3 regions of the Mangrovibacillus sp. Mu-81 genome follow, and region 3 is predicted to be linked to each of the others. Evidence: predicted binding sites of a transcription regulator. Region 3 holds the regulator's gene; each other region holds the start of a gene.
What was found. The regulator Rex, encoded in region 3, represses fermentation and respiration genes when NADH is low (regulators of the CRP and FNR family bind a similar motif). The targets are predictions, from matches to a motif close to TTGTGAAATATTTCACAA.
Positions count from the first base shown of each region.

Region 1 (10,023 bases), on a different contig from region 3:
ATTCACACAATTTCGATGCCGTTGAAGAAACCATTTGTCACTCATCTGCAAAAGGTAGAAAACAGGGAAGGGATGATCATCGAAGTCGAGGACCGGGAAGGGATTATCGGCTTAGGTGAGGTTGTCGCGTTCTCTACGCCATGGTATACGGAAGAAACGGTGAGAACCTGCTTTCATATGCTGAAAGATGTACTGATTCCATTATTGCGCCGCCGTCCTGTTTCACATCCTGAGGAACTGCAAAAAGTATTCGATACCGTCAGAGGAAATGCAATGGCAAAGGCTTCGATGGAAATGGCGGTCTGGGATCTGTACGCGAGGCAGAAAGAAAAACCACTTTGGAGCGTGATTGGAGGAACCCGGGAGAAAGTGCTCGCAGGCGCGGTCGTCGGGAATGCCACGGTGGAAGGAATGATTGCTCATACCCAAGAACTTGTCGATGAGGGATACGAACGAATAAAGATTAAAATTTCCAAGGGCTCGGATATTGAAGTGATCCGTGCATTAAGAAATGAATTTCCTCATCTCCAGCTTTTGGCAGATGCGAATTCAGCCTATACATTGAAGGATACGGAACATCTCAGAAATCTTGATGAATTCCGCCTGGAAATGATCGAACAGCCCCTGGGAGTGGACGACCTGGTGGAACACGCCATTTTGCAAAAAGAGCTGCAAACCCCGATTTGCCTGGATGAAAGCATCGTGACGCCTCATGATATGAAGAGTGCCATCCATCTGGGCAGCTGCGGCGTCGTCAACATAAAGCTGGGCAGAGTAGGCGGGTACAATGCTGCACTGGATATCTATCGTCTTTGTCAGGAGAACGGGATTAGATTGTGGTGCGGGGGGATGATAGAATTCGGGGTATCCAGGGCGCATAACATCAGCCTTGCCACCCTTGAAGGATTTTCGATACCCGGAGACATCTCTTCATCATTGAAGTATTGGGATGAAGACATCATAGACACTCCGATCATAGCCTCCAGCGGGTATGTAAAGAGGTTTGACAAGTCTGGCATCGGAGTTGATCTGAATCAAAAGCGCCTTAAGGAAGTGTGTGAAAACACGGAAGAGTATTTGTTGTAAAAAGGAAAGGACATGAATTCCCAGAGAGAGGTTCATGTCCTTTTTTGTGGTTCTATGAAAAAATTTAAAATAAGAATTGAGTATGACCAGTTGGTGCATGGAAATTCGCTGCGGCATTCAATAGGAAAGACCCTAACTTTTTTGCCTTAAATACCGTTTGTCGTTCATGAATAAACTCCAGAAGTACACAAAGCCGGGGAAGAGGATGATAAACCCGACTATATACGTAATGAAGACGGCCTTGAACGAATTCGGGTCTGTAAATCCCGATTGAATCGTCACCTCAGGATAAATGATATACGGTAGATGTGCCTTTCCGTAGACATAGCTTGCCAGTACGTATTGAAATGTAACAGCCACCACTGCCAATCGAGGCATGCCTTTCATGCCTTCCTTATTGGTGGGAAGGAACAGTGCCCCCCCTGCAACAAGAAAACCGAGCAGGGAAATAAGAAGGATGTTAAAATCCTCCATCATTCGTTCATAAATCCAGTTTGCTTCATTATTCATCGTCATCATGATAAGGAAAGCCATCACGACAGAAATCGGTCCAATGATCATCGCATCACGCCTGTACATTTTATACGCCTCAAATTCACGGGACGCCTTTGAGTAATCAGCTAATAGGAGCGAAGAAAGAAATAATGTACTTGCCACGGCAAACCCAAAGAATGCATATTCATGAGGGCTTGTAAAAAGTTTTCCCAATAGCAGCGTCTGACCGTCTTCAAAGTCAATATAAGGACCATGCGAAATCGGCAGCACGCTGATCAATAGTCCTGGTATCAAGAGACCTGTAATGCCTGTGATGTAAGTCAGCGGTTTCCGGTAATCGTCGGCCACATGAGAAAAGACGAGAAATGCACTTCGAATCGCAAGCAGGAGGAGGATTAAACTTCCCGGTACCAATAGGACGGTGCCGAGAGAATAGGCAGCTCCGGGAAACAGGCTGTAAACCGCCACGACCAGTGCCACAATGAATGTATTCGTCACTTCCCACGTCGGGGACAGATATCGGTTCGCGATATTGGTTGCTTTCGTCTTGTCATGATTGATGTAAAGCATCGACCAGAAACCTGCCCCGAAATCCATCGTCGCCATCACGGCATAAATGAATACAAAGCCCCAAAGGATCGTAATCGCTATCAACATCTGAGTCATGATCATTCCTCCTAATCAGTTAAGTAGACAGTGGAATTTCCTTGCCTTCTGCTTTATCAATATCTTTTTGCGGCGGGTTTCGTCTGAAGTAATACAGAAGAACCAGTACGACCGCTACCGCTAATATGGCATAAACAGAGACAAACAGAATGAAGAGAATGGCAATATTCCCGGTCGAGGTAACCGAATCCTCTGTACTTAAGATCCGGTAAATGGTCCAGGGCTGACGGCCCGTGCAGGCAAAAATCCACCCAAATTCGATTGCAAGGATGGAAAGGGGCCCCCCTGCTGTAAACAGCCACATCAACCATTTCGGATATCGGTCCTTTTTCAATATCTTCTTCCACACAAACGCAGTCAGTGCAAGTAAGATCAGTAATGAACCGATGGCGACCATCCCGTTGAACAAGGTATGTACGAAGAGCGGCGGCCAGTATTCTTCAGGAAAATCATTCAACCCGATGACTTCTGTGTCAAAACTGTTCCCTGCAAGGAAGCTCAGTGCCCAGGGGATTTCGATTCCCCATTTGACTTCCTGTTCTTCACTGTCTGTGAATCCTCCGATTGCGAGCGGCGCATGTGTCTGCGTTTCGAACAGACCTTCCGCAGCGGCCAGTTTCTCAGGCTGATACTCGTGGAGCATTTGTGCCGATTCATGTCCGTTGATCGCAGTCAGGAATGAGAAGACACCCCCGACGGCAAGACAGATCATCAATGCTTTGCCGTGAAACTTATAAACTCTCGATCCAAAAGGTGTACGGAGCATTTTGAATGCAGCCACAGAAGCTATCGTGAATGAACCGACGACGTAAGCTGAAAGAGCGACATGCCCGGCAGTTACAAAGAAGCTTGGATTGAAAAATGCCTTCCACGGATCCACGTCCGTGATTTCTCCATCGACAATATTGAATCCCGCCGGTGTTCCTTCAAAGGCGTGGACATTCGTAATCAGAACTGCCGAGGCAAGTCCTCCCACGGCTACAAGGATCAAGCTCACGATCCGCATCCAGGGAGCGATCCGATTGGCTGCATACACATAAATGGACATAAAAAGAGCCTCGATGAAGAAAGCATAGATTTCAATCTGAAATGGCAGGGCCATCACCCGTCCGATGACTTCCATGAAACCAGGCCAAAGCAGGGATAATTGCACACCGGCAATCGTCCCGGTCGGAATCCCGACACCCAGAAGCACGGCGAACGCCTTCGTCCACCGCTTGGCCATCACTGAATAATCAAGGTCATTCGTACGCTGATACATGATTTCCGCCACAAGGATCATCAATGGAATCCCGACTCCAAGCGTCGCAAAAATAATATGAAAAGCCATCGTCGTCCCAAATAAAGATCTAGCAAGTACCAATTCATCCATTTCAAATTCTCCCTTACATATCATTCGCTTTCCTTATTGTCCACTTAATGGAAAATAATATGCATGGGAATGGAGGGGGACTTGATGTTATGGCTTAGAGGATACTGGTAGTTTGTTTCTTTTTGCCAGGAACAAAAGGTGTGAATGTGCCAGGAACAAATCAAAGTGATTGTACCAGGTACATAGAGTTTGAAATGTACCAGGTACAATAAACGAAAATTGTACCTGGTACATCAATTCACATCACACAGCCACACAAAAACACAAAAAAGCACCACTACATAAAAAGAGTGATGCTCACCGCTGCTATTGCAGCGCCTTTTCCAATGTGACGATATTCTGCCTCATCAATGAGAAATAATCTTCATTTTCATCCCGGTCTTTTTCAGTCAGAACAGATAAATTATGAAGATTGAGGGATTCAGCCCCCAGTTCCTTTTGGACGACTTCCGTCAGACGGGAGGAGACATTTTGCTCAAACAGAATGTATTGAACATCGTCCTTTTTCGCTTGATCGATGATTTTTTTCAATTCCTGCTGTGATGGTTCATCCGATGTGTTCAATCCTGCGATGGCTTCCTGATGTAAGCCGTATCGCTCTTCCCAATAGCTGTATGCAGCGTGTGAAACATAGAAGGTTTTATGCGGTGCGGATTCTGCCATTTGCTTGAATTCAGCATCCAGTGCATCGAGTTCACCGGTTAAATCTTTCAGATTCGATTGGAATTCTTCTTTATGTTCCGGCATTTCTTCCGATAAGGTTTCCGCGATTACTTCTGCCATATGTTTGGAGTATTCGGGATTCAGCCAAATATGCGGATCGGTCTCATGTTGATGTCCGTGCCCGTCTTCTGCATGCTCCTCCTCATCATCATGACCATCTTCCTCATGTTCAACTTCAATGCCTTCGCTTACTGGCACCACTTTAACATCCTCATTTTTCAGAATGGATTTGGACTTCTCGACAAACCCTTCAAGACCCATCCCGACATAAAAGAACGCATCTCCATCCGCCATCTTGATCATATCTTTTTGTGATGGCTCAAAGGTATGCTCATCGGCACCCGGCGGGTAAATGCTGTGAACGTCGACATGCTCCCCGCCGATTTTCTTTGTGAAATCCTCGATTGGATATACAGTTGTATACACATCGAGTTTACCGTCCTTTTCTCTCTTCTCATCGGAAGCGGCCCCGCAAGCCGACAGGAATAGAACGATTAATAAAAACCAGCTTTTCCGAATATAGTTCAAGAGGAATCCTCCTTTAATTGTTGTGAAAATAACAAATTGTAATGATTACGATTTAGCACAATGGTTATTTTACTATCCTGGAGCGCAATAAGCAAGACAAAAGTTTAAGACGCGTACACAATAAAAAGACCAACTCCCGTAAAATGAGAATTAGTCTATGTTTTCCCTCTTCTTAGACGGCCACTCTTCCGGTACATGATCGATCCCGCCGGGGTGGAATGGGTGACATTTGAGAATTCGCTTAATCGTCAGGAATCCTCCGCGCAGTGCGCCGAATCTGCCGACTGCCTGCATGCCGTAATGTGAACAGGTGGGGTAGAATCGACATGTCGGAGGTTTTATCGGCGAAATCACGATTTGATAAAATCGAAACAGTAAAAGTAATGCGCGTTTCATTCAATGATCTCCTAGAGTCTTTTCTTCTTACTATATCAAAATCGTACTTTCCATGAAAGGAGACGGATCTGGAAATGAAATGAAATTGTAAAGAGGGTTCGTCTGCCTCTATGGCGAAGGTTGAGGAAAAGGGAAATTATAAATTTCACTTAAAGCAGATTAAGTTGATGAAATTACTATGAATTTACGTTATACTAGTATCAGAAACTAATGGGAGTGATTATGAATGCCATCAGTAGAAAGCTTTGAATTAGATCATAATGCGGTAAAAGCGCCGTATGTAAGACATTGTGGAGTGCATAAGGTAGGAAGTGACGGCCTTGTCAATAAATTCGATATCCGTTTCAGTCAGCCAAACAAGCAGGCAATGAAGCCTGACTCGATTCACACGCTTGAACATTTACTTGCGTTTACAATCCGTAAATATGCAGAGCCTTATGAACACTTTGATATCATTGATATTTCTCCGATGGGATGCCAGACCGGCTATTATCTGGTCGTCAGCGGTGAACCTGCAGTGGAGGAAATTATCGACCTGCTCGAAGCGACGATGAAAGAAGCAGTCGAAATTGAAGAAATCCCGGCAGCCAACGAGAAACAGTGCGGCCAGGCAAAACTTCATGATTTAGAAGGTGCAAAGAAATTAATGAAGTACTGGCTGAGCCAGAGTAAAGAAGACTTAAAGCAGGTATTTGCTTAATATTTATATAAATCCACCGGTCACTTAAGTGAGCCGGTGGATTTTCTATGAGCCCGGATAATGAACAAAAAACCGGGTTCATTTCCACCCGGTTTTCAATTTATGATTCCTATTGCTTTGTTTCCTCATCAGAATTATGCTTGTTTTCTCCCATATTCTGTAGATGCGGATTATTTTCGAGCGGATCGACAGTGTGTTTAACTGTCGTATATGCTTTGGATGTTGTCAAGGCACTAACAAATATCACGAGAATGCATATCGCGACAGCGATGATCATTACAAGAGTTAATGACACAGTTCAACCTCCTTTTTTCTTCCTATTCTATCACAGAAAAAAGAATTGTCAGTTCAAAAATCGCACAATTTGTTGAATGCACTATATAGGAGAAAAGACCTCCTCTTATTTAGGAAATTGTAAGTCTCAACCTTGGATGATTTTGGTATGATGAAAGAAACAGGGAGAGGGGGAGGAATTTCAATGAACGTATCCTCCATTATGGGGAAACAGGTAGCTGAGCTTCAGCGGACGCTCAGTATGAATCTATTGAAGAGTCATATGTCCACCCAGGCTGCTCATGTGACAGTCATGCTTCAAGATATGCATTCCGCAAATGCTGCACCGCATCCAAGCAAGGGACTCAATGTTGACGTGAAAGGGTAAGAAAACAGCCTTAAACAGACTTCTGTTTAAGGCTTCATTTATTCTATGGATTTTCGAAAAATCAGTGAAGACTTTTACGTTCCAATCGCACCCGTTCTTCACTATTGGACCATTTTTCTTTTAACGTCTCAAATATGTATAGTCGAAGGAAATATTCCAGTTCTTCTGTTTCCATTTCTTGAATCAATTCAATGATTTCATTCCTGGAAGTATCTTCTAAAATCGTAAGGGCAATGAGGTCTAAGTCTTCATCTGTACCTTTGATCCTGCCTCGGTACATTTCATAAATTTCTTCAATCAACTTCATGCACTTCACCTCCCTTTTATCAATTTTAACAGAATTAGGATCGAATTACTCTACAATTTATTTTGTATATACCCGAAATTTATCATCATAAGCATTTTTGCTTATAAAATCAATTGTCTTTCTTATTGATACTATACTAAAGAATAGAGACTTTATGCGTGAGAGTGCCAATTATTTTCGCTTTGTTAAAAAGGATTGGAGATTTGCCTCCACATACTCGCTTTCCTTACACCGTGAGGTCCTTCAATAATTGACCACCCCCGGCTGCAACCAATATGTAGGAATGTGTTGAAAGGAGACAATTTCAACATGAATAGAATTCGTTGAATTGAGGAAAAAGAAGGATAAGTAAAACAAAGGGGTGGAAAGCTTGGACGAACGTCATGATTATTATATTGAAATAGCTCAAGGTGAGATTTCAAGAAGTTCGACGGATTCACCATGGAATTTTAAGGTTTCGGCTACGGACGAAGAAATCACAAAGTTGAGGGAGATCTTTGATTCCAGCCATTCGATCGATTGGCAAAACTTCTACCGTTCACATGTTCCATATGTTCAGTATCACTTTGATCGCGAGAATGATGCGTACGATGAAAATCTTCACCAGGTGTATGCCATGATCCATGAACTCGGGGATGAGGATGCTAAAAAGCATATTGAAAGCATGGGAATCCTGGACGATCAATCTCCCCGCTGAAAATAAAAGTGTTGGTTCCGAATTTATCGGTGGACCAATGCTTTTTATTTGTGATTAGATAAGAGTGGGGTGAATTAGATGGAACAATTTATCGATGCGAACGGCTTGAAGGTGGAGCTGGGATTTAAGAAAAAATCTTTTCAGCAAGAATCACATCACGTATTGGTCATTTGCCGTTATAAAAATAAATGGTTATTGACGCAGCATAAAAAACGCGGTCTAGAATTCCCGGGCGGCAAGCGTGAAACAGGGGAATCGCTTGAGGAAACGGCTATCCGCGAAACCTTTGAAGAAACAGGGGGAGTAATCAAAAATCCTATTTTTGTGGGGGAATATAAAGTGTATGATCGACCGCCTTTCGTGAAGACGATTTTCTTTGCAGAAGCGGAAGAACTGGTAATGAAAGAGGATTATTTGGAAACCGATGGATGCAAACTGTGGGAGGGTGAGCCGGCCGATATGCAGACACACCCTGAATTCAGTTTTATCATGAAGGATAAAGTGGTGGAATTGGCTCTTAAACACTTGAAGCTTATGACTTGATCCACTTCTTTTCAAGCTGCTCGACTACTTTATACATAATTGTGGCAAATACGGCGATCACAAGCAGGGACAGCATGACCAGGGTGAAATTGAAGACCTGGAACCCGTAGATGATCATGTAACCGAGTCCCTTTGCAGACACAAGGAACTCACCGACAATGACTCCCACCCATGACAAGCCCACGTTCACTTTCAAAGTGGAGATGATGGTCGGGAAGGATGAGGGCAGGACGACCTCTTTGAACATTTGACCCCTTTTTGCCCCGAACGTCATCATGACTTTCAAATAGTTGGGATCGACCTCTTTAAAGGAGGTGTATACGACGATTGTGGTGATGATGACGGATATGATCGTACCCATCGCAATGATTGAAGTGAACCCCGGACCAAGACCGACGATGAGGATCGGGCCGAGTGCCACTTTCGGCATCGCATTCAGGATCACCAGATAGGGATCCAATACCCTTGATAGAAAAGATGACCACCATAGAAGGGCCGCCAACAAAGTTCCAAGCAGCGTCCCAAGGATGAAACCGAGAATCGTTTCTCCCAATGTCACGGATAGATTTGCAAGGAGACTCCCATCTGCAGCCTTATCCAAAAAAAGTGCCCAGATCTTCGAAGGGGAACTGAAAATCAGCGGATCGATCCAGCCGTTGCGGCTAGAGATTTCCCATAAGCTGAAAAAGATAAGGAAGATAAGAGCCTGATAGAACCACACCCAGCGCTGTTCTTTCTTCAGGGATTGAATATACTCGGCATGTTTCTGTTTAAGGGTTAGCTGACTCAAGATTCTCAAGCTCCTTCCATATGCTTTGAAAAAACGGCGGATATGCTGCGTGATTACGGACGGTGAACGGCTTTAGTGCCTTTAACTCCAGAGGTACTTCAAACATCTTATGCACCCTGCCAGGCTTTGAAGCGAACAGGATGATCCTGTCACTCATCGCGATGGCCTCACCGATATCATGGGTCACAAGCACGGCTGTTTTGTTCAATGACTTCAGCGTGGAAAAAATAAGATCCTCGAGCTTTAATTTCGTTTGGTAATCGAGTGCTGAAAACGGCTCATCCAAAAGCAGGATCTTCGGTTCAGTGATCAGCGTCCGGATCAGGGCGACCCGCTGCCGCATACCGCCGGACAGCTCTCTCGGATAAGAGGCTGCGACTCCCGACAGACCAAACTCCTCCAGCAGGTCAGAAGCTTCACGTTTCTTCTCTTCTGTTAGATTCTCCATAATCTTCAACCCTAAGAAAATATTCTCCTCAATCGTTTTCCATGGAAACAGATAATCCTGCTGAAGCATATATCCCATCTGGTTCCTTTCAGAACTGACCGGTTTGCCGTGCAGCAAGACGCTCCCCTCAGTCGGTCTGATGAGTCCGGCGATGATGGAAAGAAGTGTGGTTTTCCCACATCCGCTCGGCCCGATAAAGGATATGAACTCTCCTTCATTCACATGCAATGAAATATTGGAAAGGGCATTTGTCGCCGTCTTAGGTGAGAAATAAGTGTGATGAATCGTGTCCAGTGACAGAAAATTCACGGTAATGCGCCTCCAGTCTTTCTCTATTAATGAAGGGCTGACGCGGGGTCAGCCCTATTTGGTGATTCCGGTACGGGAGCGTATAGATTCGGGTGCCAGGCACAGAACGGGGTATTTGTGCCTGGCACAAATCGGTTGAATTGTACCAGGTAACGGTCTCAACCACTCATCGCCGGTTCACCGATTACCCCACTTCGCACCTCACATTCACCTATTCACTCACTTTTTCAGCGACCGACGTGTTTACAAGTGTTTCATGGTCGATTTGCTCCGGAAGTTCTCCTGCTTCTTCCATGATGTTC
Region 1 covers NZ_JBAJHU010000014.1:44,117-54,139, reverse strand. Annotated here, with positions in the region: gene menC (o-succinylbenzoate synthase) at 1-1,086, shown strand, start outside; gene V6B33_RS19680 (cytochrome d ubiquinol oxidase subunit II) at 1,219-2,247, opposite strand; gene V6B33_RS19675 (cytochrome ubiquinol oxidase subunit I) at 2,267-3,619, opposite strand; gene V6B33_RS19670 (metal ABC transporter solute-binding protein, Zn/Mn family) at 3,926-4,870, opposite strand; gene yidD (membrane protein insertion efficiency factor YidD) at 5,021-5,266, opposite strand; gene V6B33_RS19660 (S-ribosylhomocysteine lyase) at 5,493-5,966, shown strand; gene ytzI (YtzI protein) at 6,076-6,261, opposite strand; gene V6B33_RS19650 (polyribonucleotide nucleotidyltransferase) at 6,409-6,627, shown strand; gene V6B33_RS19645 (DUF6154 family protein) at 6,689-6,934, opposite strand; gene V6B33_RS19640 (hydrolase) at 7,305-7,631, shown strand; gene ytkD (RNA deprotection pyrophosphohydrolase) at 7,710-8,174, shown strand; gene V6B33_RS19630 (ABC transporter permease) at 8,164-8,964, opposite strand; gene V6B33_RS19625 (ABC transporter ATP-binding protein) at 8,945-9,721, opposite strand; gene V6B33_RS19620 (ABC transporter substrate-binding protein) at 9,933-10,023, opposite strand, start outside.
Region 1: the regulator Rex is predicted to act here: its motif matches at 3,846-3,863, upstream of V6B33_RS19675 (cytochrome ubiquinol oxidase subunit I).

Region 2 (10,023 bases), on a different contig from region 3:
GCCGGTGAAGCAGCAGATGCCGTTACAACGATTGTGTAATCAAGTGCACCGTGCTTACGCAGAGTTTCCACTGCGTTACGTACTGTTGATTCTTTTTGACCGATCGCAACATAGATACAGATCATGTCTTGATCTTTTTGGTTAAGGATCGAGTCGATCGCAACAGATGTTTTACCTGTTTGACGGTCACCGATGATCAATTCACGTTGACCACGGCCGATCGGTACTAAAGCATCGATCGCTTTGATACCGGTTTGAAGCGGCTCGTGTACAGATTTACGATCCATAACACCAGGTGCTCCGCTTTCAATTGGACGAGTTTTAGTTGTAGCAATCGGGCCTAAGCCGTCTACAGGCTGTCCAAGTGAGTTTACTACACGACCTACCAGTTCTTCTCCTACTGGAACTTCCATGATACGTCCAGTACGACGAACCTCATCGCCTTCACGAATGTCAGTAAATGGTCCGAGAATGATGATACCAACGTTGTTTTCTTCTAAGTTCTGTGCCATACCCATGACACCGTTAGAAAATTCAACAAGCTCTCCAGCCATGACATTGTCGAGGCCATGAGCACGAGCGATACCGTCACCGATTTGGATAACTGTACCTACGTCGCTTACTTTCATCTCAGACTGATAGTTTTCAATTTGCTTTTTTATCAGCGCGCTGATTTCTTCCGCCTTGATGCTCATGAATTTCACCCCTCATTTATACGAAAGTTAACGAATTAGTTCACGCTCAAGACGAGTCAATTTACCTTTAAGGCTGCCATCATAAATGCGGGTTCCGATTTGGACCTTGATGCCGCCGAGTAAATGTTCGTCTGTCACATTGGTAATTCTTAAAGATTGTTTTCCGACTTTTTTAGCAAAAGAAGACGATAGTGCTGTCTTTTCATCTTCCGTCAACGGACGTACAGAATACACAGTCGCATCTGCAATTCCGCGTGCTTCATTGGTTAATTCGATGTATCCCTCAACCAGTCCAGTGATCTCGGACGTACGGTGACGGTCCGTCATGATCATGAGCGTGTTAAGGACAAACGGTGAAGCTGTTTGAAATGCTTCCTGGATGATTGACTTCTTTTTCGCCAGCGTAAGTTTCGGATTTTCAAAAAGAGCACTTAATTCCCTGTTCTCCAAGAAAACCGCTCTTACTGTACGCAGCTCCTCTTCGATTGCTTCAAGCTGATTATGTTCTTTGGCAATTTCGAAAAGAGCTAACGCATAGCGTTTTGCAACTGTAGAGTAGCTCATCGCTCTTCCCCTACCTCTTGAATATAATCGTTAATTAACTTCTGTTGATCTTCAGCAGAAAGTTCTTTCTCGATAACCTTAGAAGCAATAAGTACGGATAGTGATGCAACCTGTTTCTGCAGTGCTGCAACCGCTTGTTCCTTCTGCGTTTCGATTTCGCGTTTCGCAGATTCTTTCAGACGTTCTGCTTCCTGACGTGCAACCGTGATGATTTCTTCACGCTGCTCCACGCCTTGTTTCTTAGAGTTCTCGATCATAGCCTGAGCTTCTGTTCGGGCTTCTTTAAGAAGCTGACGCTGCTCTTCCAGAACCTTGTTTGCTTCCACACGGCTTTGTTCAGCCGCAGATATCTCACCGGCGATATGGTCTTCACGCTGCTGCATGATCCCCATTAATGGACCCCAGGCAAATTTCTTAAGAAGTGCCATAAGGACAAGGAACATAACAAGTTGGAAAAGGATATCCCCGCTATTGAATTCGCCGCCACTTGCACCTAAAACGAATGCGTTAGTTAACATACTCGATTCACTCCCTTCAAGAATCGATTGGATCTTATTTTTGATAAATTGAACAATCTATACTTGCAAGAATTCTTTCAGTACACAGGAATGGCGAAGATAATCGTCAAGACGAACTTCGCCATTAATTGATTGTGTCAGTTCTATTAGCTTCCAAGAGCGATGAAGGCAATAACTACACCGATGATTGGAAGTGCCTCAACTAGTGCGATACCGATGAACATTGTAGTTTGAAGAGTACCTCTTAATTCCGGTTGACGTGCAATTCCTTCTACTGTACGGCCAACGATCAGACCGTTACCAATACCTGCTCCAAGTGCTGCTAAACCAACTGCGATTGCTGCTGCGATAAGACTCATTCTAAAGTTCCTCCTTTAATGTATAAGAAAAATATTTTTTACTATATATGTTTGTCCACCGTAATGAACAGGTATATATTAATGGTCATGACTTACTTTGTGAGCCATATAAACCATTGTTAACATACAGAAAATGAATGCCTGGATTGCCCCGATAAAGATCGAGAACCCTTGCCAAGCAAGCATTGGTGCGATGGCTCCAAGAACGCCGCCGATACCGCCGTGTACGGCCATGCCCGCGATCAGCGCCAGCAGGATTTCCCCGGCATAAATGTTCCCGTAAAGTCGAAGACCCAATGTAAGAGTGTTTGCAAACTCCTCAATGACTTTCAGCGGGAATAACCACCACATAGGTGATAAAAAGGTGTCCTTTCCGTATGCACCGAACCCCTTTAATCTGATTCCATAATAATGGGACAGTGCCACGACCATTACCGCCAGAGTCAATGTGACCGCCGGATCGGCTGTAGGTGATTTCCACCATAATTCGTGATCATACACAACTGAGAACGGAAGACCCAGCATGTTCGATACGAAGATATACATAATGATGGTGAGACCCAGGATGTGAAAACGTCCTCCCGTTTTCCAATCCATGTTACTCTTGATGATGCCCTTGACAAAGTCCATGACCCACTCGAAAAAGTTCTGCATTCCGGTAGGATTAAGGGCTAAGCGTCGTGTAGACAAGACCGCGATTAGAAACACAATGGCAGATGCAATCGTGATCATCATCACGTTGGCCAGGTTGAAAGTCAGGCCCATAAAATCGGCTAAAGGTGCTTCATGATTCAAAATACTTCACCTCTCTTCCCCGCTATTTATTAGTTTTAATAGTGCTGAAAAAATAATCTATCATAATGACTATATAAGTCGTCATTAATCCAATAATAAGACTTAGGAGATGAAAAGTTTCGGGAAAGCGGGTTACAATGATAACGCCCAAGGCTGCCGCAGCCATCCGCGAAGTCGTTCCGAGGGATCTCACTTTCTTCCCTGCCACAACGGCCTCTCCGAACTTGTCGACTCGCTTCGTCATGCCCCAGTGCATATAAAGGCTTAAAGCCGTTCCTAATGCTAACCCTAAGAATACTGATTTGTGGTCGGTAAATCCCCAACCCAGGACGTAAACAGCCAGCAGGTACAATATGTATTTCCGCTGTCTATTAAACATTTGATGGAGTTCCGGCATATCTTATTATTCTCCTAAGATAAATGTCGTAAAGTACGAAGCATCGCATAAATCCCGGCTGCTAAACCAAGAAGTAATCCGATGATTAAAAAGAGTGGTGCAGAGTCTGCTTGCTGGTCAATCCACCTGCCCAGAAAAATCCCCAGAAGAATGGAACCGACAAGTTGCGACAGAATCGCTGTATAAATCGCCATCGCTTTATACGGGCTTTGGTTTTTTTGACCCATTTAAACCCTTCCTATTCAAACGAAATTTGAACGTGAGGCAAGCTGTGTAAAATGAGTGGACAACCGATTTCACAAGCTTTTTACAATTGTGAAAACCTTATCATTTTACATCCTTTGTAAGCATACAATAGGGTAATATCTATGTCAATGAGTTCAAGTTAAAAAGTTCACAACCTCTCCAGGTGTTTGTCGAAAGTTCACACTTTTTACATATTTACATGAAATGCGGAGGCGGCTCGTTCAGAGGCGGGTGGCATAAGCCAAACCGGCCTGAAAGGCGTTTTTTGCCTTTTGGGACGGTTTGACTTATGACATGTGCCTCTAGCCGCCGGAGCTGGACATCTAGAAAAGCGGATGCGGCTTGGTCATAAGGATGTTAGCATAAGCACTGTTGCCGGATATTTCTGAAGTGCGCACGCTACTTCATCTGGACCGAACTTCCAAGAAGTCCGTTGTATTTTTATCGATCATTTACTCGTTCTTTGAAAGATATACTTCCATTAACCCTATTCAGACTCTTTCATTATAAAGAAGTTTCTTTTTACTAGAAACCCTTCAATTTTATGTAAATATATCCAATGGGTCTATTTTTATTTAAGAAAAGAACCAAGCCATTTTTTAATGACTTGGTTCTTATTTTCGATTATTTTGTACCAAACAAACGGTCGCCCGCGTCACCGAGACCAGGAACGATGTAACCTTTTTCATTTAACTTCTCATCAAGTGCTGCGATGTAGATGTCGACATCAGGGTGCTCTGCCTGAATCGCTTCCACTCCTTCAGGGCAAGCCACCAGACACATGAACGTGATGTTTTTCGCACCGCGTTTTTTCAGTGAGTTGATCGCTTCGACAGCGGAACCTCCTGTTGCAAGCATCGGGTCGACTAAAATGAAGTCGCGTTCTTCCACATCACTTGGAAGCTTTACGTAGTATTCGATCGGTTTAAGAGTCTCCGGGTCACGGTATAACCCTACGTGTCCGACTTTTGCTGCCGGAATCAGTTTAAGGATTCCGTCGACCATCCCGAGACCTGCACGTAAGATTGGAACGATCCCCAGTTTTTTACCTGTAAGTGTTTTCGCATTCGCTTTGCTTACCGGTGTGTCGACTTCGATGTCTTCAAGCGGCAGTTCACGCGTGATTTCAAATGCCATGAGTGTTGACACTTCATCGACAAGCTCGCGGAATTCCTTCGTTCCAGTGTTTTTATCACGGATGAATGTTAATTTGTGCTGGATTAATGGATGATCAAATACATATACTTTGCCCATTCGATTCTCTCCTTTTGAATTCGGTTTATGTAAAAAAATGATAGATACTGTTTTACATCTCTAGCTATTGTACATAAAAGAGGTTTTGAGAGCAATAAAAGTTGGGAGGTGTAATGAAATCGTTATGTTTATGGTTAGTTTTGTATGGATTTCGTGGATATAGATAGACAGGATGCTGAATGCCGCTTTTGATTTCTGTGTAAGACGCTTTCCGCGGGTGACACGTGAGCCTCCTCGTCGCTCCTGTGGGGTCTCACATTTGTCACTTTACCGCAGGAGTATTCGCCTTCCACTCCAATCAACGCTGGATCCAACTCAATCATAGTGTTCAATTCTATTTAGATCTGTAAACAACTCGACCCGTTTAATTTTAATAGTTATTCAACCTATCTTATCAACTACAACCATCTGCTATTCCTATCAATCTATTTCCTCAAAAAAAACCTCCCCAAAAGAATCCATTCTTCTGAGGAGGTTTCTGCTGTCTATTTTTATCTCTCTGGATATAAAGCAAATCTGCTTGTGAGATCGGTTACGCGTTTGCGCGCTTCTTCCAGCTTTGTTTCGTCTTCGTGGTTTTTGAGGGTAAGGGCCATGATGGACGCGATTTCGTCCATGTCTTCTTTTCCAAAACCGCGGGACGTAACTGCCGCTGTTCCGATGCGGACGCCGCTTGTGACGAACGGGCTTTCCGGATCGAATGGGATTGTGTTTTTGTTGACTGTGATGCCGATTTCGTCCAGTACTTTTTCTGCAATTTTGCCCGTCAATCCGAGTGAACGAAGGTCGATCAATAATAGGTGGTTATCCGAACCGCCTGATACGAGGTCGATGCCTTCTTTTCCTAAGCTTTCTCCAAGACGCGCTGCGTTGTCGATGATGTTCTGCGCGTAGTCTTTAAAAGAATCCTGAAGCGCTTCGCCGAACGAAACAGCTTTCGCGGAAATGACGTGCATCAAAGGTCCGCCTTGAAGGCCAGGGAAAATGGACTTGTCTATCTTCTTGCCGAACTCTTCCTTACAAAGGATCATCCCGCCGCGGGGACCGCGCAGTGTCTTATGAGTCGTTGTCGTCACGAAGTCTGCGTAAGGAACCGGATTCTGGTGAAGTCCGGCTGCTACAAGTCCTGCGATATGAGCCATATCGACCATCAGGTATGCTCCCACTTCATCGGCGATTTCACGGAATTTTGCGAAATCGATCTTTCTTGGATACGCGCTCGCACCTGCTACGATCAGCTTCGGCTTGTTTTCCAATGCCTTTTGACGAACATCTTCGTAATTGATCAGGTGGGTGTCCTTGTCGACTCCGTACTCGACGAAGTTGTACTGGATTCCGCTAAAGTTGACTGGGCTTCCGTGCGTCAAGTGCCCGCCGTGGGATAAGTTCATTCCAAGAACTGTGTCCCCCTGCTCAAGGATGGTGAAGTAGACTGCCATATTGGCTTGCGCTCCAGAGTGAGGCTGTACGTTCACATGTTCTGCCCCGAACAACTCTTTCGCACGGTCGCGAGCTAAGTTCTCTGCTACATCGACATGCTCACATCCGCCATAATAGCGACGACCTGGGTACCCTTCTGCATACTTGTTCGTGAGGACCGAACCTTGTGCTTCCATAACGGCTTCACTGACAAAATTCTCAGATGCAATTAACTCGATTTTCGTACGTTGACGCTCTAATTCATCTTGAATTGCTGCATAAATTTCCGGATCTTGCTTGGCAATCTTACTCATACATATCCCCCTTTTATTCATCGGCCCATTCTAAGCTGCGCCATCTTGATTCATTCAATCTCATTCTAACACGATTCTGCAGAACGCGAAATAAGAACGTGTGGGTAAATTGGAATGTTCGGATTTGGGAGATTGGCAGGGAATAAAAATGGTGTCGCGAGCTGGAGTTGTACCTGGTACAAGAAGGGGTTTTTGTACCAGGTACACGCAGGTTAGAATGTACCTGGTACAATCAGTTAATAATGTACCTGGTACATCAAAACGTTCTTGTACCAGGTACACAAACAATAAGCCCATCCTTCAATGCATCAAGCATTGAAAGACGGGCTTTATTCTTTACTCCTCATTCATAAACAGCCCGCACACCGCCGATCAGCTTTGGGCGGGTGACAGCGAGCGTTACGTGTGCACCGCCGAGACTCTTCTGGGATACTCTCACCGGTATGGCAACGTGTTTCAGCTGCATGCCGATGAATGTGTCGCCGATGTCGATTCCGGCGTCCGCTTTTATGAATTCCACCATGACGGGATCCTCAAACGAACGGTAAGCATGGGTCGCCATTGCGCCGCCCGCCGATCGTGCAGGCACAACGGTCACTTCTTCCAAATTCTTTCGTTCTGCCGTTTCGCGCTCCAAAACGATTGCCCGGTTCAGATGCTCACAGCATTGGAACGCAAGCGATACTCTGGCAGAATCGGCAAATTCTTTTATCTCTTTGTAAATCATCTCGGCTACTTCAAATGTACCGGCTGTTCCAATCCGCTCACCAATGACTTCAGAGGTGGAACACCCGACCACAAACACCTGTCCAGTTTTCAGCGAAACTTTTTCCTTGAATTCTGTCAGTATGCTGTGAAGCTGCTCTTGCAATTGAGTGATTTCCATGAAACCCACTTCCTATTGTTTGTCTTCGTATGCCGTGATTTTTCCGATTCGATTCGCGTGGCGTCCGCCTTCAAAACCAGTACCTAACCAGGTCTTAACGATTTCGCGTGCGAGTCCCACTCCGATGACGCGTTCACCCATCGCGAGAATGTTGCTGTCGTTATGTTCACGGGTCACTTTTGCACTGAACACATCGTGAACAAGCGCACAGCGAATCCCTTTTACTTTATTTGCAGAAATGCTCATGCCGATACCTGTTCCGCAGATCAGGATGCCGCGGTCGAACTCGCCGCCTGCTACCTTTTCCGCCACTGGCACCGCGTAATCCGGATAGTCCACAGAAGTGCCGCACTCACAGCCAAAATCTTCATATTCAAGTCCAAGCTCATCCATTAATGATTTGATTTCTTCACGAATATTTACCCCGCCGTGATCTGATGCAATTGCGATTTTCATCCATCGTCACTCCCATTTTTGACTAGTGTTTGTTTCCTTTTATTTTGACATACCCAACAGGATAGATAAAGTTTTTAATCTTAGGAAAAAAGTTGTTTTTGTGCAGGATTAAGATAAACTGCGAGCTGCACTGTAAAAAAGAGCACGTGCCCAATAAGCCCGTGCTCTCTGCCATTATAAATGAAAACGACTGATCGTTCCCTTCAGCGATTCTGCCTGCTTCTTGAGGTTCAATGCCAATTCTTCGACATTTTCCATGACAGCCGCCTGTTCGCGGGTCGATTCTGACACTTCTTCCGCTCCTGCTGAGGTTTCTTCTGCGATCGCCGCTACTTCCTGGGATTGCTGGGAAGTAAGTCTGATGCTCTCCATTTGCCTGTCGACCAGGCCGGAAATTTTTTGAACAGAGTCTGCGACTTCGTGAATCGTGCTCGTCATCGTTTCAATGACTTCATTTGTTTTGGAACCTTTTTCCGCTTCCTTGTTGGCCGTCGTCACCTGGTTGGAAATCTGACCGACCACGTTCCCGACTTCGGTTTGGATATTTTTAATCAAATCGGAAATTCCCTGGACCGCTTTGCCGCTTTCATCTGCCAGCTTGCGAACTTCCTCGGCTACAACGGCAAAGCCTTTACCGTGTTCACCTGCGCGAGCCGCTTCAATAGAAGCATTCAATGCGAGCAGGTTTGTCTGGTTCGCAATACTCCCGACCAATTGAATGATCTGCTCGACCTTTTTCGCGTTATCTTCCAATCTGCGCACCACTTCGAGTGAGTCTTCATTCCCTTTGGCTAGCGTCGTGATTCCTTCCACTAATGAGTGGATCACGTCCTTGCTGCCTTGAAGCTCGGTGACCATATTTTTAGAAAGCTGCTCGGAAGACTTTGAGTGATTCTGCACTTCCTGGGCGATCTGAATGACGTCCTCGACCGATTCAGCCGTCGTCTGGATCGACATGGCCGAGCTTTCAGCGCCGGCGGATATTTCACTGATTGTCCTTGAAATCGAATCCGCCTGGTGTGAAGCCATTTCGGAAGCCTTCGATAAATCCACTACATTTGAATTTGTTTTCGTAAAATTCTCCTCAATACTGGACACCATGTCCCTGAGGTTATGCAGCATGCGATTGAACGCAAGTCCGAGCGAACGGATTTCATCATCCGACTTCGGCACTTCGACTTCGACCGCGATGTCTCCCTCAGCCGCCTTAAGCGCAGCCTGCTCCAGACGCTGAAGCGGTTTGACGATGAATCCTGCCGCAAAGAAAGCCAGCACTCCCGACCAGAAGACACCCATGCCTAACGTAATACTTGTAAATAAGAACTCATTCATATCCGGTGCAAATGTCGGCTTGATAAAATAAATGAAAAATGCCGAGGTCGAATACGTGACCAATGCCAAAATCGTCATAAAGAAAACCAGTTTCTTCCTAAGCCCGGACTTATACCTTCTCTCTTTCCCCATCCTTTTCTCTCCTCAAAAATCAATCTGTTGCAAGCTTCATGATCAATTGCTCGATCAGCGAATCCAGCTCCGAATATGTATGTCTGTAAAGTTCGACGCTGCCTCCAAACGGATCGGACACATCCATGTCTTCAGGATCTTCAAGCACATATTCCTTTAAAGTAAACACTTTATCGGAAGCTCCCGGATACTGATCCATGATCGCCCATTTATGATGTGCGGTCATCGTAAACACATAGTCCGCCCAATCGATATCCTTTTCTCTCAGCGTGCTGGATTGGTGCTTATGGTTTATATCGTTCTCTTTCAGAACTTCTTTAGCCTGAAATGAAGCATCACTGCCATCCATTGCAAAAACACCGCACGATTTCACTTCGAACCGGTCGGCTCCCCTATGCCTCAACACCGCTTCCGCCATCGGACTGCGGCACGTATTACCCGTACAAACAAACAAGATCTTCATCATCTCATCCTCCTTACCTCTATTATAAAATATTTTCCAATTCCGTTATAGGACATTCACAAAGAATACAAAAAGAAAAGCGGAAGTGGGCGTTTTGCTCCCTTTGAAAAATGTTCTTAGGCTTTAGAGGCGCTTTTTGCCTCAAAAGCCTAAGGTTAATTTTCAAACGGGAGCAGACCACTGCAGCTGGACA
Region 2 covers NZ_JBAJHU010000002.1:599,466-609,488, forward strand. Annotated here, with positions in the region: gene atpA (F0F1 ATP synthase subunit alpha) at 1-695, opposite strand, end outside; gene V6B33_RS06515 (F0F1 ATP synthase subunit delta) at 723-1,259, opposite strand; gene V6B33_RS06520 (F0F1 ATP synthase subunit B) at 1,256-1,777, opposite strand; gene atpE (F0F1 ATP synthase subunit C) at 1,924-2,136, opposite strand; gene atpB (F0F1 ATP synthase subunit A) at 2,215-2,931, opposite strand; gene V6B33_RS06535 (ATP synthase subunit I) at 2,954-3,328, opposite strand; gene V6B33_RS06540 (AtpZ/AtpI family protein) at 3,343-3,555, opposite strand; gene upp (uracil phosphoribosyltransferase) at 4,199-4,828, opposite strand; gene glyA (serine hydroxymethyltransferase) at 5,320-6,561, opposite strand; gene V6B33_RS06555 (TIGR01440 family protein) at 6,905-7,447, opposite strand; gene rpiB (ribose 5-phosphate isomerase B) at 7,460-7,903, opposite strand; gene V6B33_RS06565 (methyl-accepting chemotaxis protein) at 8,078-9,367, opposite strand; gene V6B33_RS06570 (low molecular weight protein arginine phosphatase) at 9,387-9,833, opposite strand.
Region 2: the regulator Rex is predicted to act here: its motif matches at 3,711-3,728, upstream of V6B33_RS06540 (AtpZ/AtpI family protein).

Region 3 (10,023 bases):
TGCGAAGTTTACGCTCTTTAAGCTCAGTTTCAGTTGCAGCACCGACTTTCACGACTGCTACACCGCCTGCAAGCTTGGCAAGGCGCTCTTGTAATTTTTCTTTATCGAATTCAGAAGTAGACTCTTCGTGTTGAACACGGATTTGATTCACGCGTCCTGCAATCTTTTGTGGATCTCCAGAGCCTTCTACTACTGTTGTGTTTTCTTTTGTTACGACAACTTTCGCTGCACGGCCCAGTTGAGTGACGTTTGCAGATTTAAGGTCTAAACCTAAATCTTCCGTGATCACTTCACCGCCAGTTAGGATGGCAAGGTCTTCAAGCATTGCTTTACGGCGGTCACCGAATCCAGGAGCTTTGACAGCCACTGCATTGAATGTGCCGCGAAGTTTGTTCACTACTAATGTAGCAAGTGCTTCACCTTCAACATCTTCAGCAACGATCAATAACGGCTTGCCTTGTTGTACCACTTGCTCAAGAACAGGAAGTACTTCCTGGATGTTGCCGATTTTTTTGTCCGTGATCAAGATGTATGGATTCTCAAGAACCGCTTCCATCTTGTCAGAGTCAGTTACCATGTATGGAGAAGCATATCCACGGTCGAATTGCATACCTTCCACTACGTCAAGCTCAGTCGTGAATCCTTTGGACTCTTCGATTGTGATGACGCCGTCGTTTCCAACGCGCTCCATTGCTTCTGCGATCAATTGACCGACTTCTTCGTCAGCAGCTGAAATTGCAGCAACCTGCGCGATTGAATCTTTGCCTTCGATCGGCTTGGAGATAGCTTTTAATTCTTCCACTGCAGTTTGAACCGCTTTTTCGATTCCTTTACGTACGCCTACAGGATTAGCCCCGGCTGTTACGTTTTTAAGACCTTCACGGATCATCGCCTGTGCAAGGACCGTTGCAGTTGTTGTACCGTCACCGGCAATTTCGTTTGTTTTGCTTGCTACTTCAGCTACAAGCTTTGCACCCATGTTTTCGAATGCATCTTCAAGTTCGATTTCTTTAGCAATCGTCACACCATCATTTGTGATAAGTGGTGAACCGTATTTCTTCTCGAGTACCACGTTACGTCCTTTTGGTCCAAGAGTTACTTTAACTGCGTTTGCTAATTGATCTACCCCACGAAGCATGGAACGGCGTGCTTCTTCGCTAAATTTAATATCCTTAGCCATATTCAAAGTCCTCCTCTTATTGTTTAAAGTAATGTTTTATATTTGATTGGTTGATTATTCGCCTACAACAGCCAGAATGTCGCTGTCACGAAGGATCAGATATTCTGTGCCTTGGTATTTCACTTCTGTACCTGCATATTTAGAGAAGATGATTCGATCGCCGACAGACACTTCAAGAGCTACGCGCTCACCGCTGTCAAGAACGCGACCTGTACCTACAGCAACAATCTTACCTTCCTGCGGCTTTTCCTTTGCGGAATCCGGCAGCACAATACCGCTTGCTGTTTTTTCTTCTGACTCAACTAGCTCGATAACGACGCGATCACCTAGTGGTTTTAACAAGTGAAACAACCTCCTTGAAAATATGTAAGTATTTTTTATTAGCACTCGTTTGTCGTGAGTGCTAACACAATTATTATATTAATTAATTCGTTTTCATTTTGCAAGTGTCCTGCTTAAAATTTTTTCGTCATTTTCCCCCTTTTTTCACACCTCTCTATCCTATGTCCGGTTTTGTCTTTGTATTCCGGATTTCTACCCTTCCCGCACCAAAGGCTACTATTTGAAGAGTTGAGCGATTATTAGTAGAATTGAACAAGATGACGATTAAAGGAGACGAAACGTTGAAAAAACATTTTGGATATATATTGATTGCATATATTGTCATGCAGCTTTCAAGTATTGTCGGGGTCCCGCTTCTTTATAAAATCGGGACGGATGTGATGGGTCAGCCTGCAGAACAGGTCAAGCAGCTTGTTCCCGGTTATTGGCTGATTATCAGCTTTTCCCTGGCACTGATTGTTGTATGGGCCATCCTTCGAAAAAGTGAAACAAGTACGCGGCTTGAGCGCAGTGCCCCTCTCAATTCAGGAAGTTCGATCGGTTGGGCCGTTGCAGGGATTTTCATCGCCTTCTTCGCTCAGTCCATTGCCATCCAAATTGAATATGCCATCGGGATTGAAATGGGATCCGAGAATACCCAGATGATCATCGGGATCATCGAAAAGGTGCCAGTGACAATGCTTGTGGCAGCCGTGATCGGTCCGATTTTAGAAGAGATCGTGTTCCGTAAGATCATCTTCGGCGTCCTTTATGAGAAGATGAATTTCTTCTTTGCGGCGCTGGTAAGTTCCATTATATTCGCGCTTGCCCACTTTGAGCCGGAGCATGTCATTCTGTATTCTGCGATGGGCTTTACCTTCGCTTTCTTATATGTAAGAACGAAGAGAATACTCGTGCCAATTTTTGCTCATGTTGCGATGAATACATCTGTCGTTCTAATCCAATCTATCTATAAGGACGATATTCAAAAGATCATGAATGAAGCTGAAAAAATTCAAGGATTTATTGGAGGATTATTTTTATGAGAAGATCACCGTTATTCTCGGGTGTGATCTATCTCCTGCTGGGAATACTTTTCACATACTTTGCAATTCAGAATGTAAGAGATGATGGTTGGGGATTTTTCACCTATATACTTGTCTTTCTGGCCACCCTTGACTTCGGTTCGGGGCTCAGAATGGTCATGATTCACTTCAAAATCAGAAAACAGCTCAAGAACAAAAAATAAGGATTGGTCCCATTGGGATCAATCCTTATTTTTATCTTCTTCGTATTGTTCCATCTCAAGCTTCTGTTCCGCTTCAAGTACCTTTTTATATCCAATCTTTGAAATCCAGATACTGATTTCATACAGGATGAATAGAGGCACTGTCACCATCAAATGGGATATGATATCCGGAGGAGTGATGAAAGCGGCAATGATGAAGAGGACAAAGTAAGAGACTTTCCTTGCTTGTGCCATCACCATTGGTGTGACGATCCCCAGACGCGTCAGGAACAGCATCGCCACGGGAAGCTGGAATAAAAAACCGAACGGGATCGTTATTTGAAATAAGAAATGGAAGTACTCATTGATACCGATGACCTGCTGGATTTCAAGATTCTCCGACAGTCCCATCATGAACTTCACTACATATGGAAACAGAATGAAGTATGAGAAGGACAAGCCTCCAAGAAATAGAAGAACGGACACAGGTATGTAACTGAGTGTAACCTTCCTCTCTCTTTCATAAAGACCAGGTGATACAAACGACCATACCTGATAGAGGATGACCGGCGAAGTAATGATTACAGCGACGAAGATAATCATCTCCATGTAAATCTTCAGGGGGTCTGTCACCCTGAAGGCATTCATGGTCATGTTCTTCGCCTCATCGGCATGCTGTAAATACGTGATCAGCGGACCGGCGAGAAAAAAACCCGCTATGACCGCCAACAAGAAGAAAACGACTGCAATCATGAGTCGTTTTTGTAATTCTCCTATATGCTCATACAATGTCATGTCTTTCTGACTTTGACTCATGGCGTTCATCCTACTCTATTACTTGGCATCTTTTGATTTATCGTCATCATCTGCTAAGCCTTTTGTTGCATTTTTAAATTCACGTAAAGTATTTCCGAATGCTTTCCCTAATTCCGGTAATTTCTTAGGACCAAAAATCAGTAAAGCAACAATAGCGATTAATACGAGGCTACCTGGACCTGGCATAATGAGACACCTCCTCTTTTTACATCTCTATCATATCGCAATTCATGTAAAATGGCTATTCCGATATGATTCCATCTTGTGACATTTCCGTGTCTTCCTCAGAATAATGCTTCAAGAAGTAAACCAACGATTGCAGCTCTACAGCCAGATCAATATGATGGACCCGGATATGATCCGGTACCGTCAGCCTTGCAGGCGTAAAGTTAAGGATACCCTTGATTTTTGAAGAGACCAGTCTGTCTGTGATATTCTGAGCAGAAGATGCCGGCACAGTCAGGATTGCCACTTCAATATTCTGATTCTCCAATTTTTCTTCCAGATCATCCAAATGAAATACCGGTACTTCTCCCACCTGGGTTCCCACTTTTGACTCATCGACCTCAAAGGCCATTTCTATCTTAGTATTATTATTTTTAATAAAATTATAATTAAGAAAAGCCGTACCCAGGTTCCCGACTCCGATCAGTACAACCTTAGTCAGTGCATCCTGATCGAGCGTCTTTCTGAAAAAAGAGAGTAGATAGTTAACATTATATCCATACCCTTTTTTACCTAACGCACCAAAATAGGAAAAGTCCCGGCGGATGGTGGCAGAATCCACCTTCACCGCTTCACTTAGTTCCTTGGATGAAACCCTCTGTTTGCCGGATGAGTATAAATTCTTGATAAAACGGTAATAAAGCGGCAGCCGCTTAGCCGTTGCCTGTGGAATTTTCGTTGTATCCTGGTTCATATTGCATTCCCCCACATCTATTCAAAGCCTGTTACTTTGGACCGTCTGACAACGCTTCCAAAATGAACAGAAAAACATTTTTTCAGGCTCTCCTACCCATCATACACTATATTCTATCCTATATGTATGAAGATTAACAGTCATTCATCGATATGTATGATTGCCGTTTTCCTCTCAAATACGGTACACTAGCACTATGAAATAGAGGTGAAACGCATGATTCTACTACAAGTGAATCAACTGATCAAAAACTTTGGTGCAGAAACCATCCTTTCGAATATCAAACTTGAAATACAGACGAGAGATCGGGTAGCGCTCGTTGGCCGAAACGGCGCAGGAAAATCGACTCTGTTAAAAATAATTGCCGGCCACTTATCTTATGATGCCGGCGAAATCACGAAACCAAAAGGAGTCACGATCGGGTACCTTGCCCAAAACACGGGACTCGAATCCGGCCTTTCCATATGGGCAGAAATGCTGACCGTTTTCGAAGACCTGATAGCTCAGGAAAAGCAGCTGCGTGCATTGGAAAAACAGATGGCCGATCCCTCTGTCTACGAAAATGAAGAACTTTACCAGCGCGTGTTAAAGGAATACGATGAGCTTCAGGTTTCTTTCAAAGAGTCTGGCGGTTATCAGTACGAAGCGGATATCCGCTCTGTCCTGCACGGACTGAACTTCGCGGATTTCGACTACGAAACGAAAATTTCCACGTTGAGCGGAGGACAGAAGACCCGTCTTGCACTCGGTAAACTGTTATTGACAAATCCTGATATTCTCATTCTTGATGAACCTACCAACCATCTGGACATCGCCACCTTATCCTGGCTCGAAACGTATTTACAAAGCTATGAAGGAGCCGTCCTGATCGTTTCCCATGACCGTTACTTCCTGGATAATGTCGTCAACCAGGTATATGAAATCTCCCGAAAACGAAGCAAAAAGTTCCTCGGCAACTACAGCAAATACTTGCAGCAAAAAGCTGAAGATTATGAAAAGGATCTGAAGCTGTTTGAACGCCAGCAGCAGGAAGTGGCCAAGCTTGAAGATTTCATCCAACGGAACATCGCCCGTGCATCTACAACGAAGATGGCCCAGAGCAGGCGCAAAAAGCTCGAACGCATGGATCTGATGGACAGGCCGTCAGGTGATGAGAAATCAGCCACCTTCTCTTTCCAGATCGACCGTCAAAGCGGAAATGATGTCCTGAAAGTAAATGATCTTTCGATTGGGTACGATAATGTTGAAGAAATCTCCCGACACATTGATTTCTCCGTAAAAAAAGGCGACAGCATTGCTCTGGTAGGTCCAAATGGAATCGGAAAGTCGACTCTGCTTAAGACACTGGTGAATAAGCTTGCTCCTCTCTCAGGAGATTATAAATTCGGATCGAATGTCTCGATCAGCTACTACGACCAGGAACAGGCTGAGCTTTCCTCAAACAAAGCCGTGCTCAATGAACTATGGGACGAATATCCGCTGAGAAACGAGAAAGATATCAGAACCGTTCTCGGGAACTTCCTGTTTTCCGGGGAAGATGTCTTAAAGCCCGTTTCTACACTGAGCGGAGGAGAAAAAGCGCGTCTTGCCCTTTCAAAAATGATGATGGAAAAAGGGAATGTCCTCATACTCGATGAGCCGACGAACCACTTGGATCTCGACAGTAAGGAAGTGCTGGAAAATGCACTCATCGATTATCCAGGCACCATTCTGTTTGTGTCTCACGATCGTTATTTCATTAACAGAATTGCGACCAAGGTGCTTGAACTCTCTAAAAACGGTTCGACCGAATACCTCGGCGATTATAATTATTATATGGAGAAGCTGCAAGAACAGGAAGAACTGGCTGCACTTGAGCTTACCGAAAAGGGGCAGCCTGCTGCCGCCTCGTCCACTCAGCAGAAACAAAGTCACAAAATCGATAAAGAAGCGAAAAAGCTTGAACGGCAGCGAAAAAGAAGAGTGGAAGATATTGAAGCTCAAATGGAGATACTCGAAGCGGTCATCGAAGAACAGGAAGAACTGCTTTGTGACCCCAATATCTTTCAGGATCACGAAAAAGTCCAAGATATCAATAACAAACTGAATGCTTCCAAAGAAGAACTTGATGAATTGTTAGAAGAATGGACAGAATTAGAAGAGATTCTCCAAGAAGAACAGTAATCCACAGGTTTGAGTAACACCGTGTTACTCAAACCTTTTTTTGTTCCACATCATTATCCACAGGGCGGATGTTGAATATCCGTTATCCATAGAAGTTTTCCACATTATCCACAAGATGAGTGGGAGTTATGCACATCCACCCGCTTATTTACCCATATCTTTTTCACAGGGTGTTCACATTTATCCTTAAGTTATTAACAACTTATCCACAGTCTGTTGATAAAAACATATGTTCTACTAATAAAAAAGCTTCGAAAAGGTTCAAAATTACCCTCCTCGAAGCTTTTTATAATCAAAAATTCTCTATATCCAATCCGGGATTGGCGTTCATTGTCATGTTCCCTCTTTTACCTTGTTCGAAAAGAATTGTCCCTGCTGCTGCGATCATCGCCGCATTGTCGGTGCATAAGGATAATGGAGGGATAATAAGTTCTGTGTCCAGTTCTGTAAACGCCTCTTCTAATGCAGCACGCAGTCCTTTATTGGCAGCTACTCCTCCAGCCAATAACAATTGTTCTACATTATACTCCTTTACCGCTTTCACTGTTTTGGTTACCAGTACATCAATCACACTCGCCTGGAAGCTTGCGGCAAGGTCTTGTGGATAAATGGTCTTGCCTTTCTGCTTGGCGTTGTGCAGCGTGTTGATAACTGCTGATTTCAAACCGCTGAAACTGAAATCATATGAGCCTTCTTCCAGCCAAGCCCTTGGGAGATCCAGATTCGTTTCCCCTTCCTGCGCCAGCCGATCGATATGAGGGCCGCCCGGGTAAGGAAGATTCAGCGTTCTGGCTACCTTGTCATACGCTTCACCCGCGGCATCATCTCTCGTTTCACCGATTACTTCAAATGAGCCATGCCCTTTCATAAGCACAATCTCCGTGTGCCCCCCCGAAACGACCAGGGAGAGCAGAGGAAATTTCATTTCTTTCACTAACCGGTTTGCATAGATATGTCCAGCTATATGATGGACACCTACCAACGGCTTGTTATGAGCAAACGCCAGAGCTTTGGCAGCATTGACACCAATCAGCAGTGCTCCGACCAAACCAGGCCCTTCTGTAACGGCAATGCAATCGATCTCTTCCATTGTCATGTCTGCCTGCTTCAGTGCCTCTTCTAAAACGAATGTCACTTGCTCGACGTGGTGACGGGAAGCAATTTCCGGAACCACCCCGCCAAAACGTTTATGGCTTTCGATTTGGGAAGAAACGATATTTGTCACGATTTCCGTCCCATTTTTTATAATGGCGACAGCTGTTTCATCACAGCTTGTCTCTATTCCTAACACATACGTATCTTTTGTCATAAATTCACCCACATTACTAAAGCATCTTCTTGATTATCGGAATAATACCGCTTCCGGATTCCGCCGTCCTGAAAACCCATCTTTCTATATAACCCTTTTGCAGCTTCATTGCTCACTCTGACTTCAAGCGTCATCAAACGTGCACCGACTTCTTTCGAAATGTCCATGATTCTTTGCATGAGGGCTTCACCAAGACCCTGCCCCCTATAATCAGGGAGCACTGCAACGTTGGTGATATGCGCTTCGTCCACAACGAGCCAGACACCGCAATATCCGGCTATATGTTCCCCGTCTTCCACAACAAGATACGTGGACAAATGATTCTGTTCAATCTCGTTATAAAAAGCCTCTCGACTCCATGGGATACTGAACGAACTATGCTCAATCTCCATCACAGCATCTAAATCATCAACCGTCATAAACCGAATATCCATTTTTCTTAACGATCCTTTTTCTCAATTAAGAGTTTTTTTGAGACTCCAGCCACTTCACTTCAGCCTCCGCCATCCGAATATAATTAGGAACGACTTCGTGAGCCGTCTTTTCTTCTAATTGAGAGCCTATAAAAGCAAGCTCGGATGGCCTCGGATTATGGCTCACATAAGGAGCAATCTTCGCCTGAGCTCCCAGCACTTCTTTTATCACTGCCTCATGAATGCTTACATCGTTACCGACAAATAAAATCTCCCTGTCATACTCTTTCAGCTTTTCCGCCCAGTCTGCCAGTAAGAGGTTCCGGTCTTCTTCAATCTGATTGATCACATCTCCATCCCACTTATATAAGCCTGTATAAACCTGCCCTCTTCTCGCATCAAAGATAGGTGAAATATATCCGTTGAAATAACGTCCGGAAGAAGCGAGTACCGCCAAACTGGAAACAGGGATCAACGGAATATTGAGCGACCAGGCAAGCGTCTTTGCCATAGTCACCCCAATACGGACACCTGTATATGAACCAGGGCCATTTGCCACCACGATCTTCATAAGCTCTTTCGGCTCCGTCTCACAATCTTTCAAAAGCTGCTCAACAGCCGGCATCGCTCTTACAGAATGATTCTTCTTGAAATTAGTGATATACTCACCAATCACTTTCCCCTCTTCAATCAACGCAATTCCGAGCGGATAATTGGAGGTATCAATAGACAATATCTTCATGAAATAATCTCCTTACATAACTCATTATACCTTTCCCCGTAAGGCTTTAACACAATCTTCCGTACCGTATCGTCTTCTCTGTAAATCGAAAGACTCAATAACTCCTGCGGAAGCTGGTCCTCAATTAAGTGTGCCCACTCGACAACCGTCACTCCCCCACCTTCAAAGTACTCATCAAATCCCAAGTCTTCAAAGGAATCATCCAGGCGGTACACATCCATATGATAAAAAGGCAGACGCCCCTTATATTCTTTAATAATGGTAAACGTCGGGCTGTTCACCGTCTTCTTCACTCCAAGCCCTTTCGCAAGACCCTTCGTAAACGTCGTTTTCCCGGCACCCAAGTCACCTTCCAATGTTATCACATCCCCCGCCTTCAGGTAACGTGCCAATCTCTCAGCAAACTCCCCCGTCTCTTCAGGGGTATTCGTCATGATTTCAAACTGATCCATATTTATCTCCCAACTTAAATAGAGTATAAAAAACCCTTAGGATAGCACCTAAGGGACGATATATATGTAGTTTACCCTTTTTGGGGTATTTGAGTAAAGGGCAGGTGTTGCAATATGAATAGGGAAGTAAGTTTTTGTTGAAAATTAATGAAAAAGAGTCAGCATAACAGAAATGAGAGTATGAAATTCTTTTATGAGCCATAATTAGACTACACAGATCGCCGGATTTACTCGCATATCGGGACAAATCCCCCTATTATTTTCAACTCTTCATGTTTTATTTTCAACTTTCAGCAACTTATTTTCAACGTTCTACCTTTTTATTTTTAACTTTTCAATTTTTATTTTAAACTTAAAAATATTTAAACAATAAAAAAACGAAACCAAAGTTTCGTTTACGTGTAAAGTAATGGCGGTCTGGACGGGACTCGAACCCGCGACCTCCTGCGTGACAGGCAGGCATTCTAACCAACTGAACTA
Region 3 covers NZ_JBAJHU010000019.1:37,710-47,732, forward strand. Annotated here, with positions in the region: gene groL (chaperonin GroEL) at 1-1,180, opposite strand, end outside; gene groES (co-chaperone GroES) at 1,235-1,522, opposite strand; gene V6B33_RS21300 (CPBP family intramembrane glutamic endopeptidase) at 1,804-2,547, shown strand; gene V6B33_RS21305 (YdiK family protein) at 2,544-2,750, shown strand; gene tatC (twin-arginine translocase subunit TatC) at 2,769-3,545, opposite strand; gene V6B33_RS21315 (twin-arginine translocase TatA/TatE family subunit) at 3,564-3,731, opposite strand; gene V6B33_RS21320 (redox-sensing transcriptional repressor Rex) at 3,787-4,464, opposite strand; gene V6B33_RS21325 (ABC-F family ATP-binding cassette domain-containing protein) at 4,681-6,627, shown strand; gene tsaD (tRNA (adenosine(37)-N6)-threonylcarbamoyltransferase complex transferase subunit TsaD) at 6,920-7,936, opposite strand; gene rimI (ribosomal protein S18-alanine N-acetyltransferase) at 7,933-8,370, opposite strand; gene tsaB (tRNA (adenosine(37)-N6)-threonylcarbamoyltransferase complex dimerization subunit type 1 TsaB) at 8,396-9,091, opposite strand; gene tsaE (tRNA (adenosine(37)-N6)-threonylcarbamoyltransferase complex ATPase subunit type 1 TsaE) at 9,088-9,543, opposite strand; tRNA gene V6B33_RS21350 (tRNA-Asp) at 9,954-10,023, opposite strand, start outside.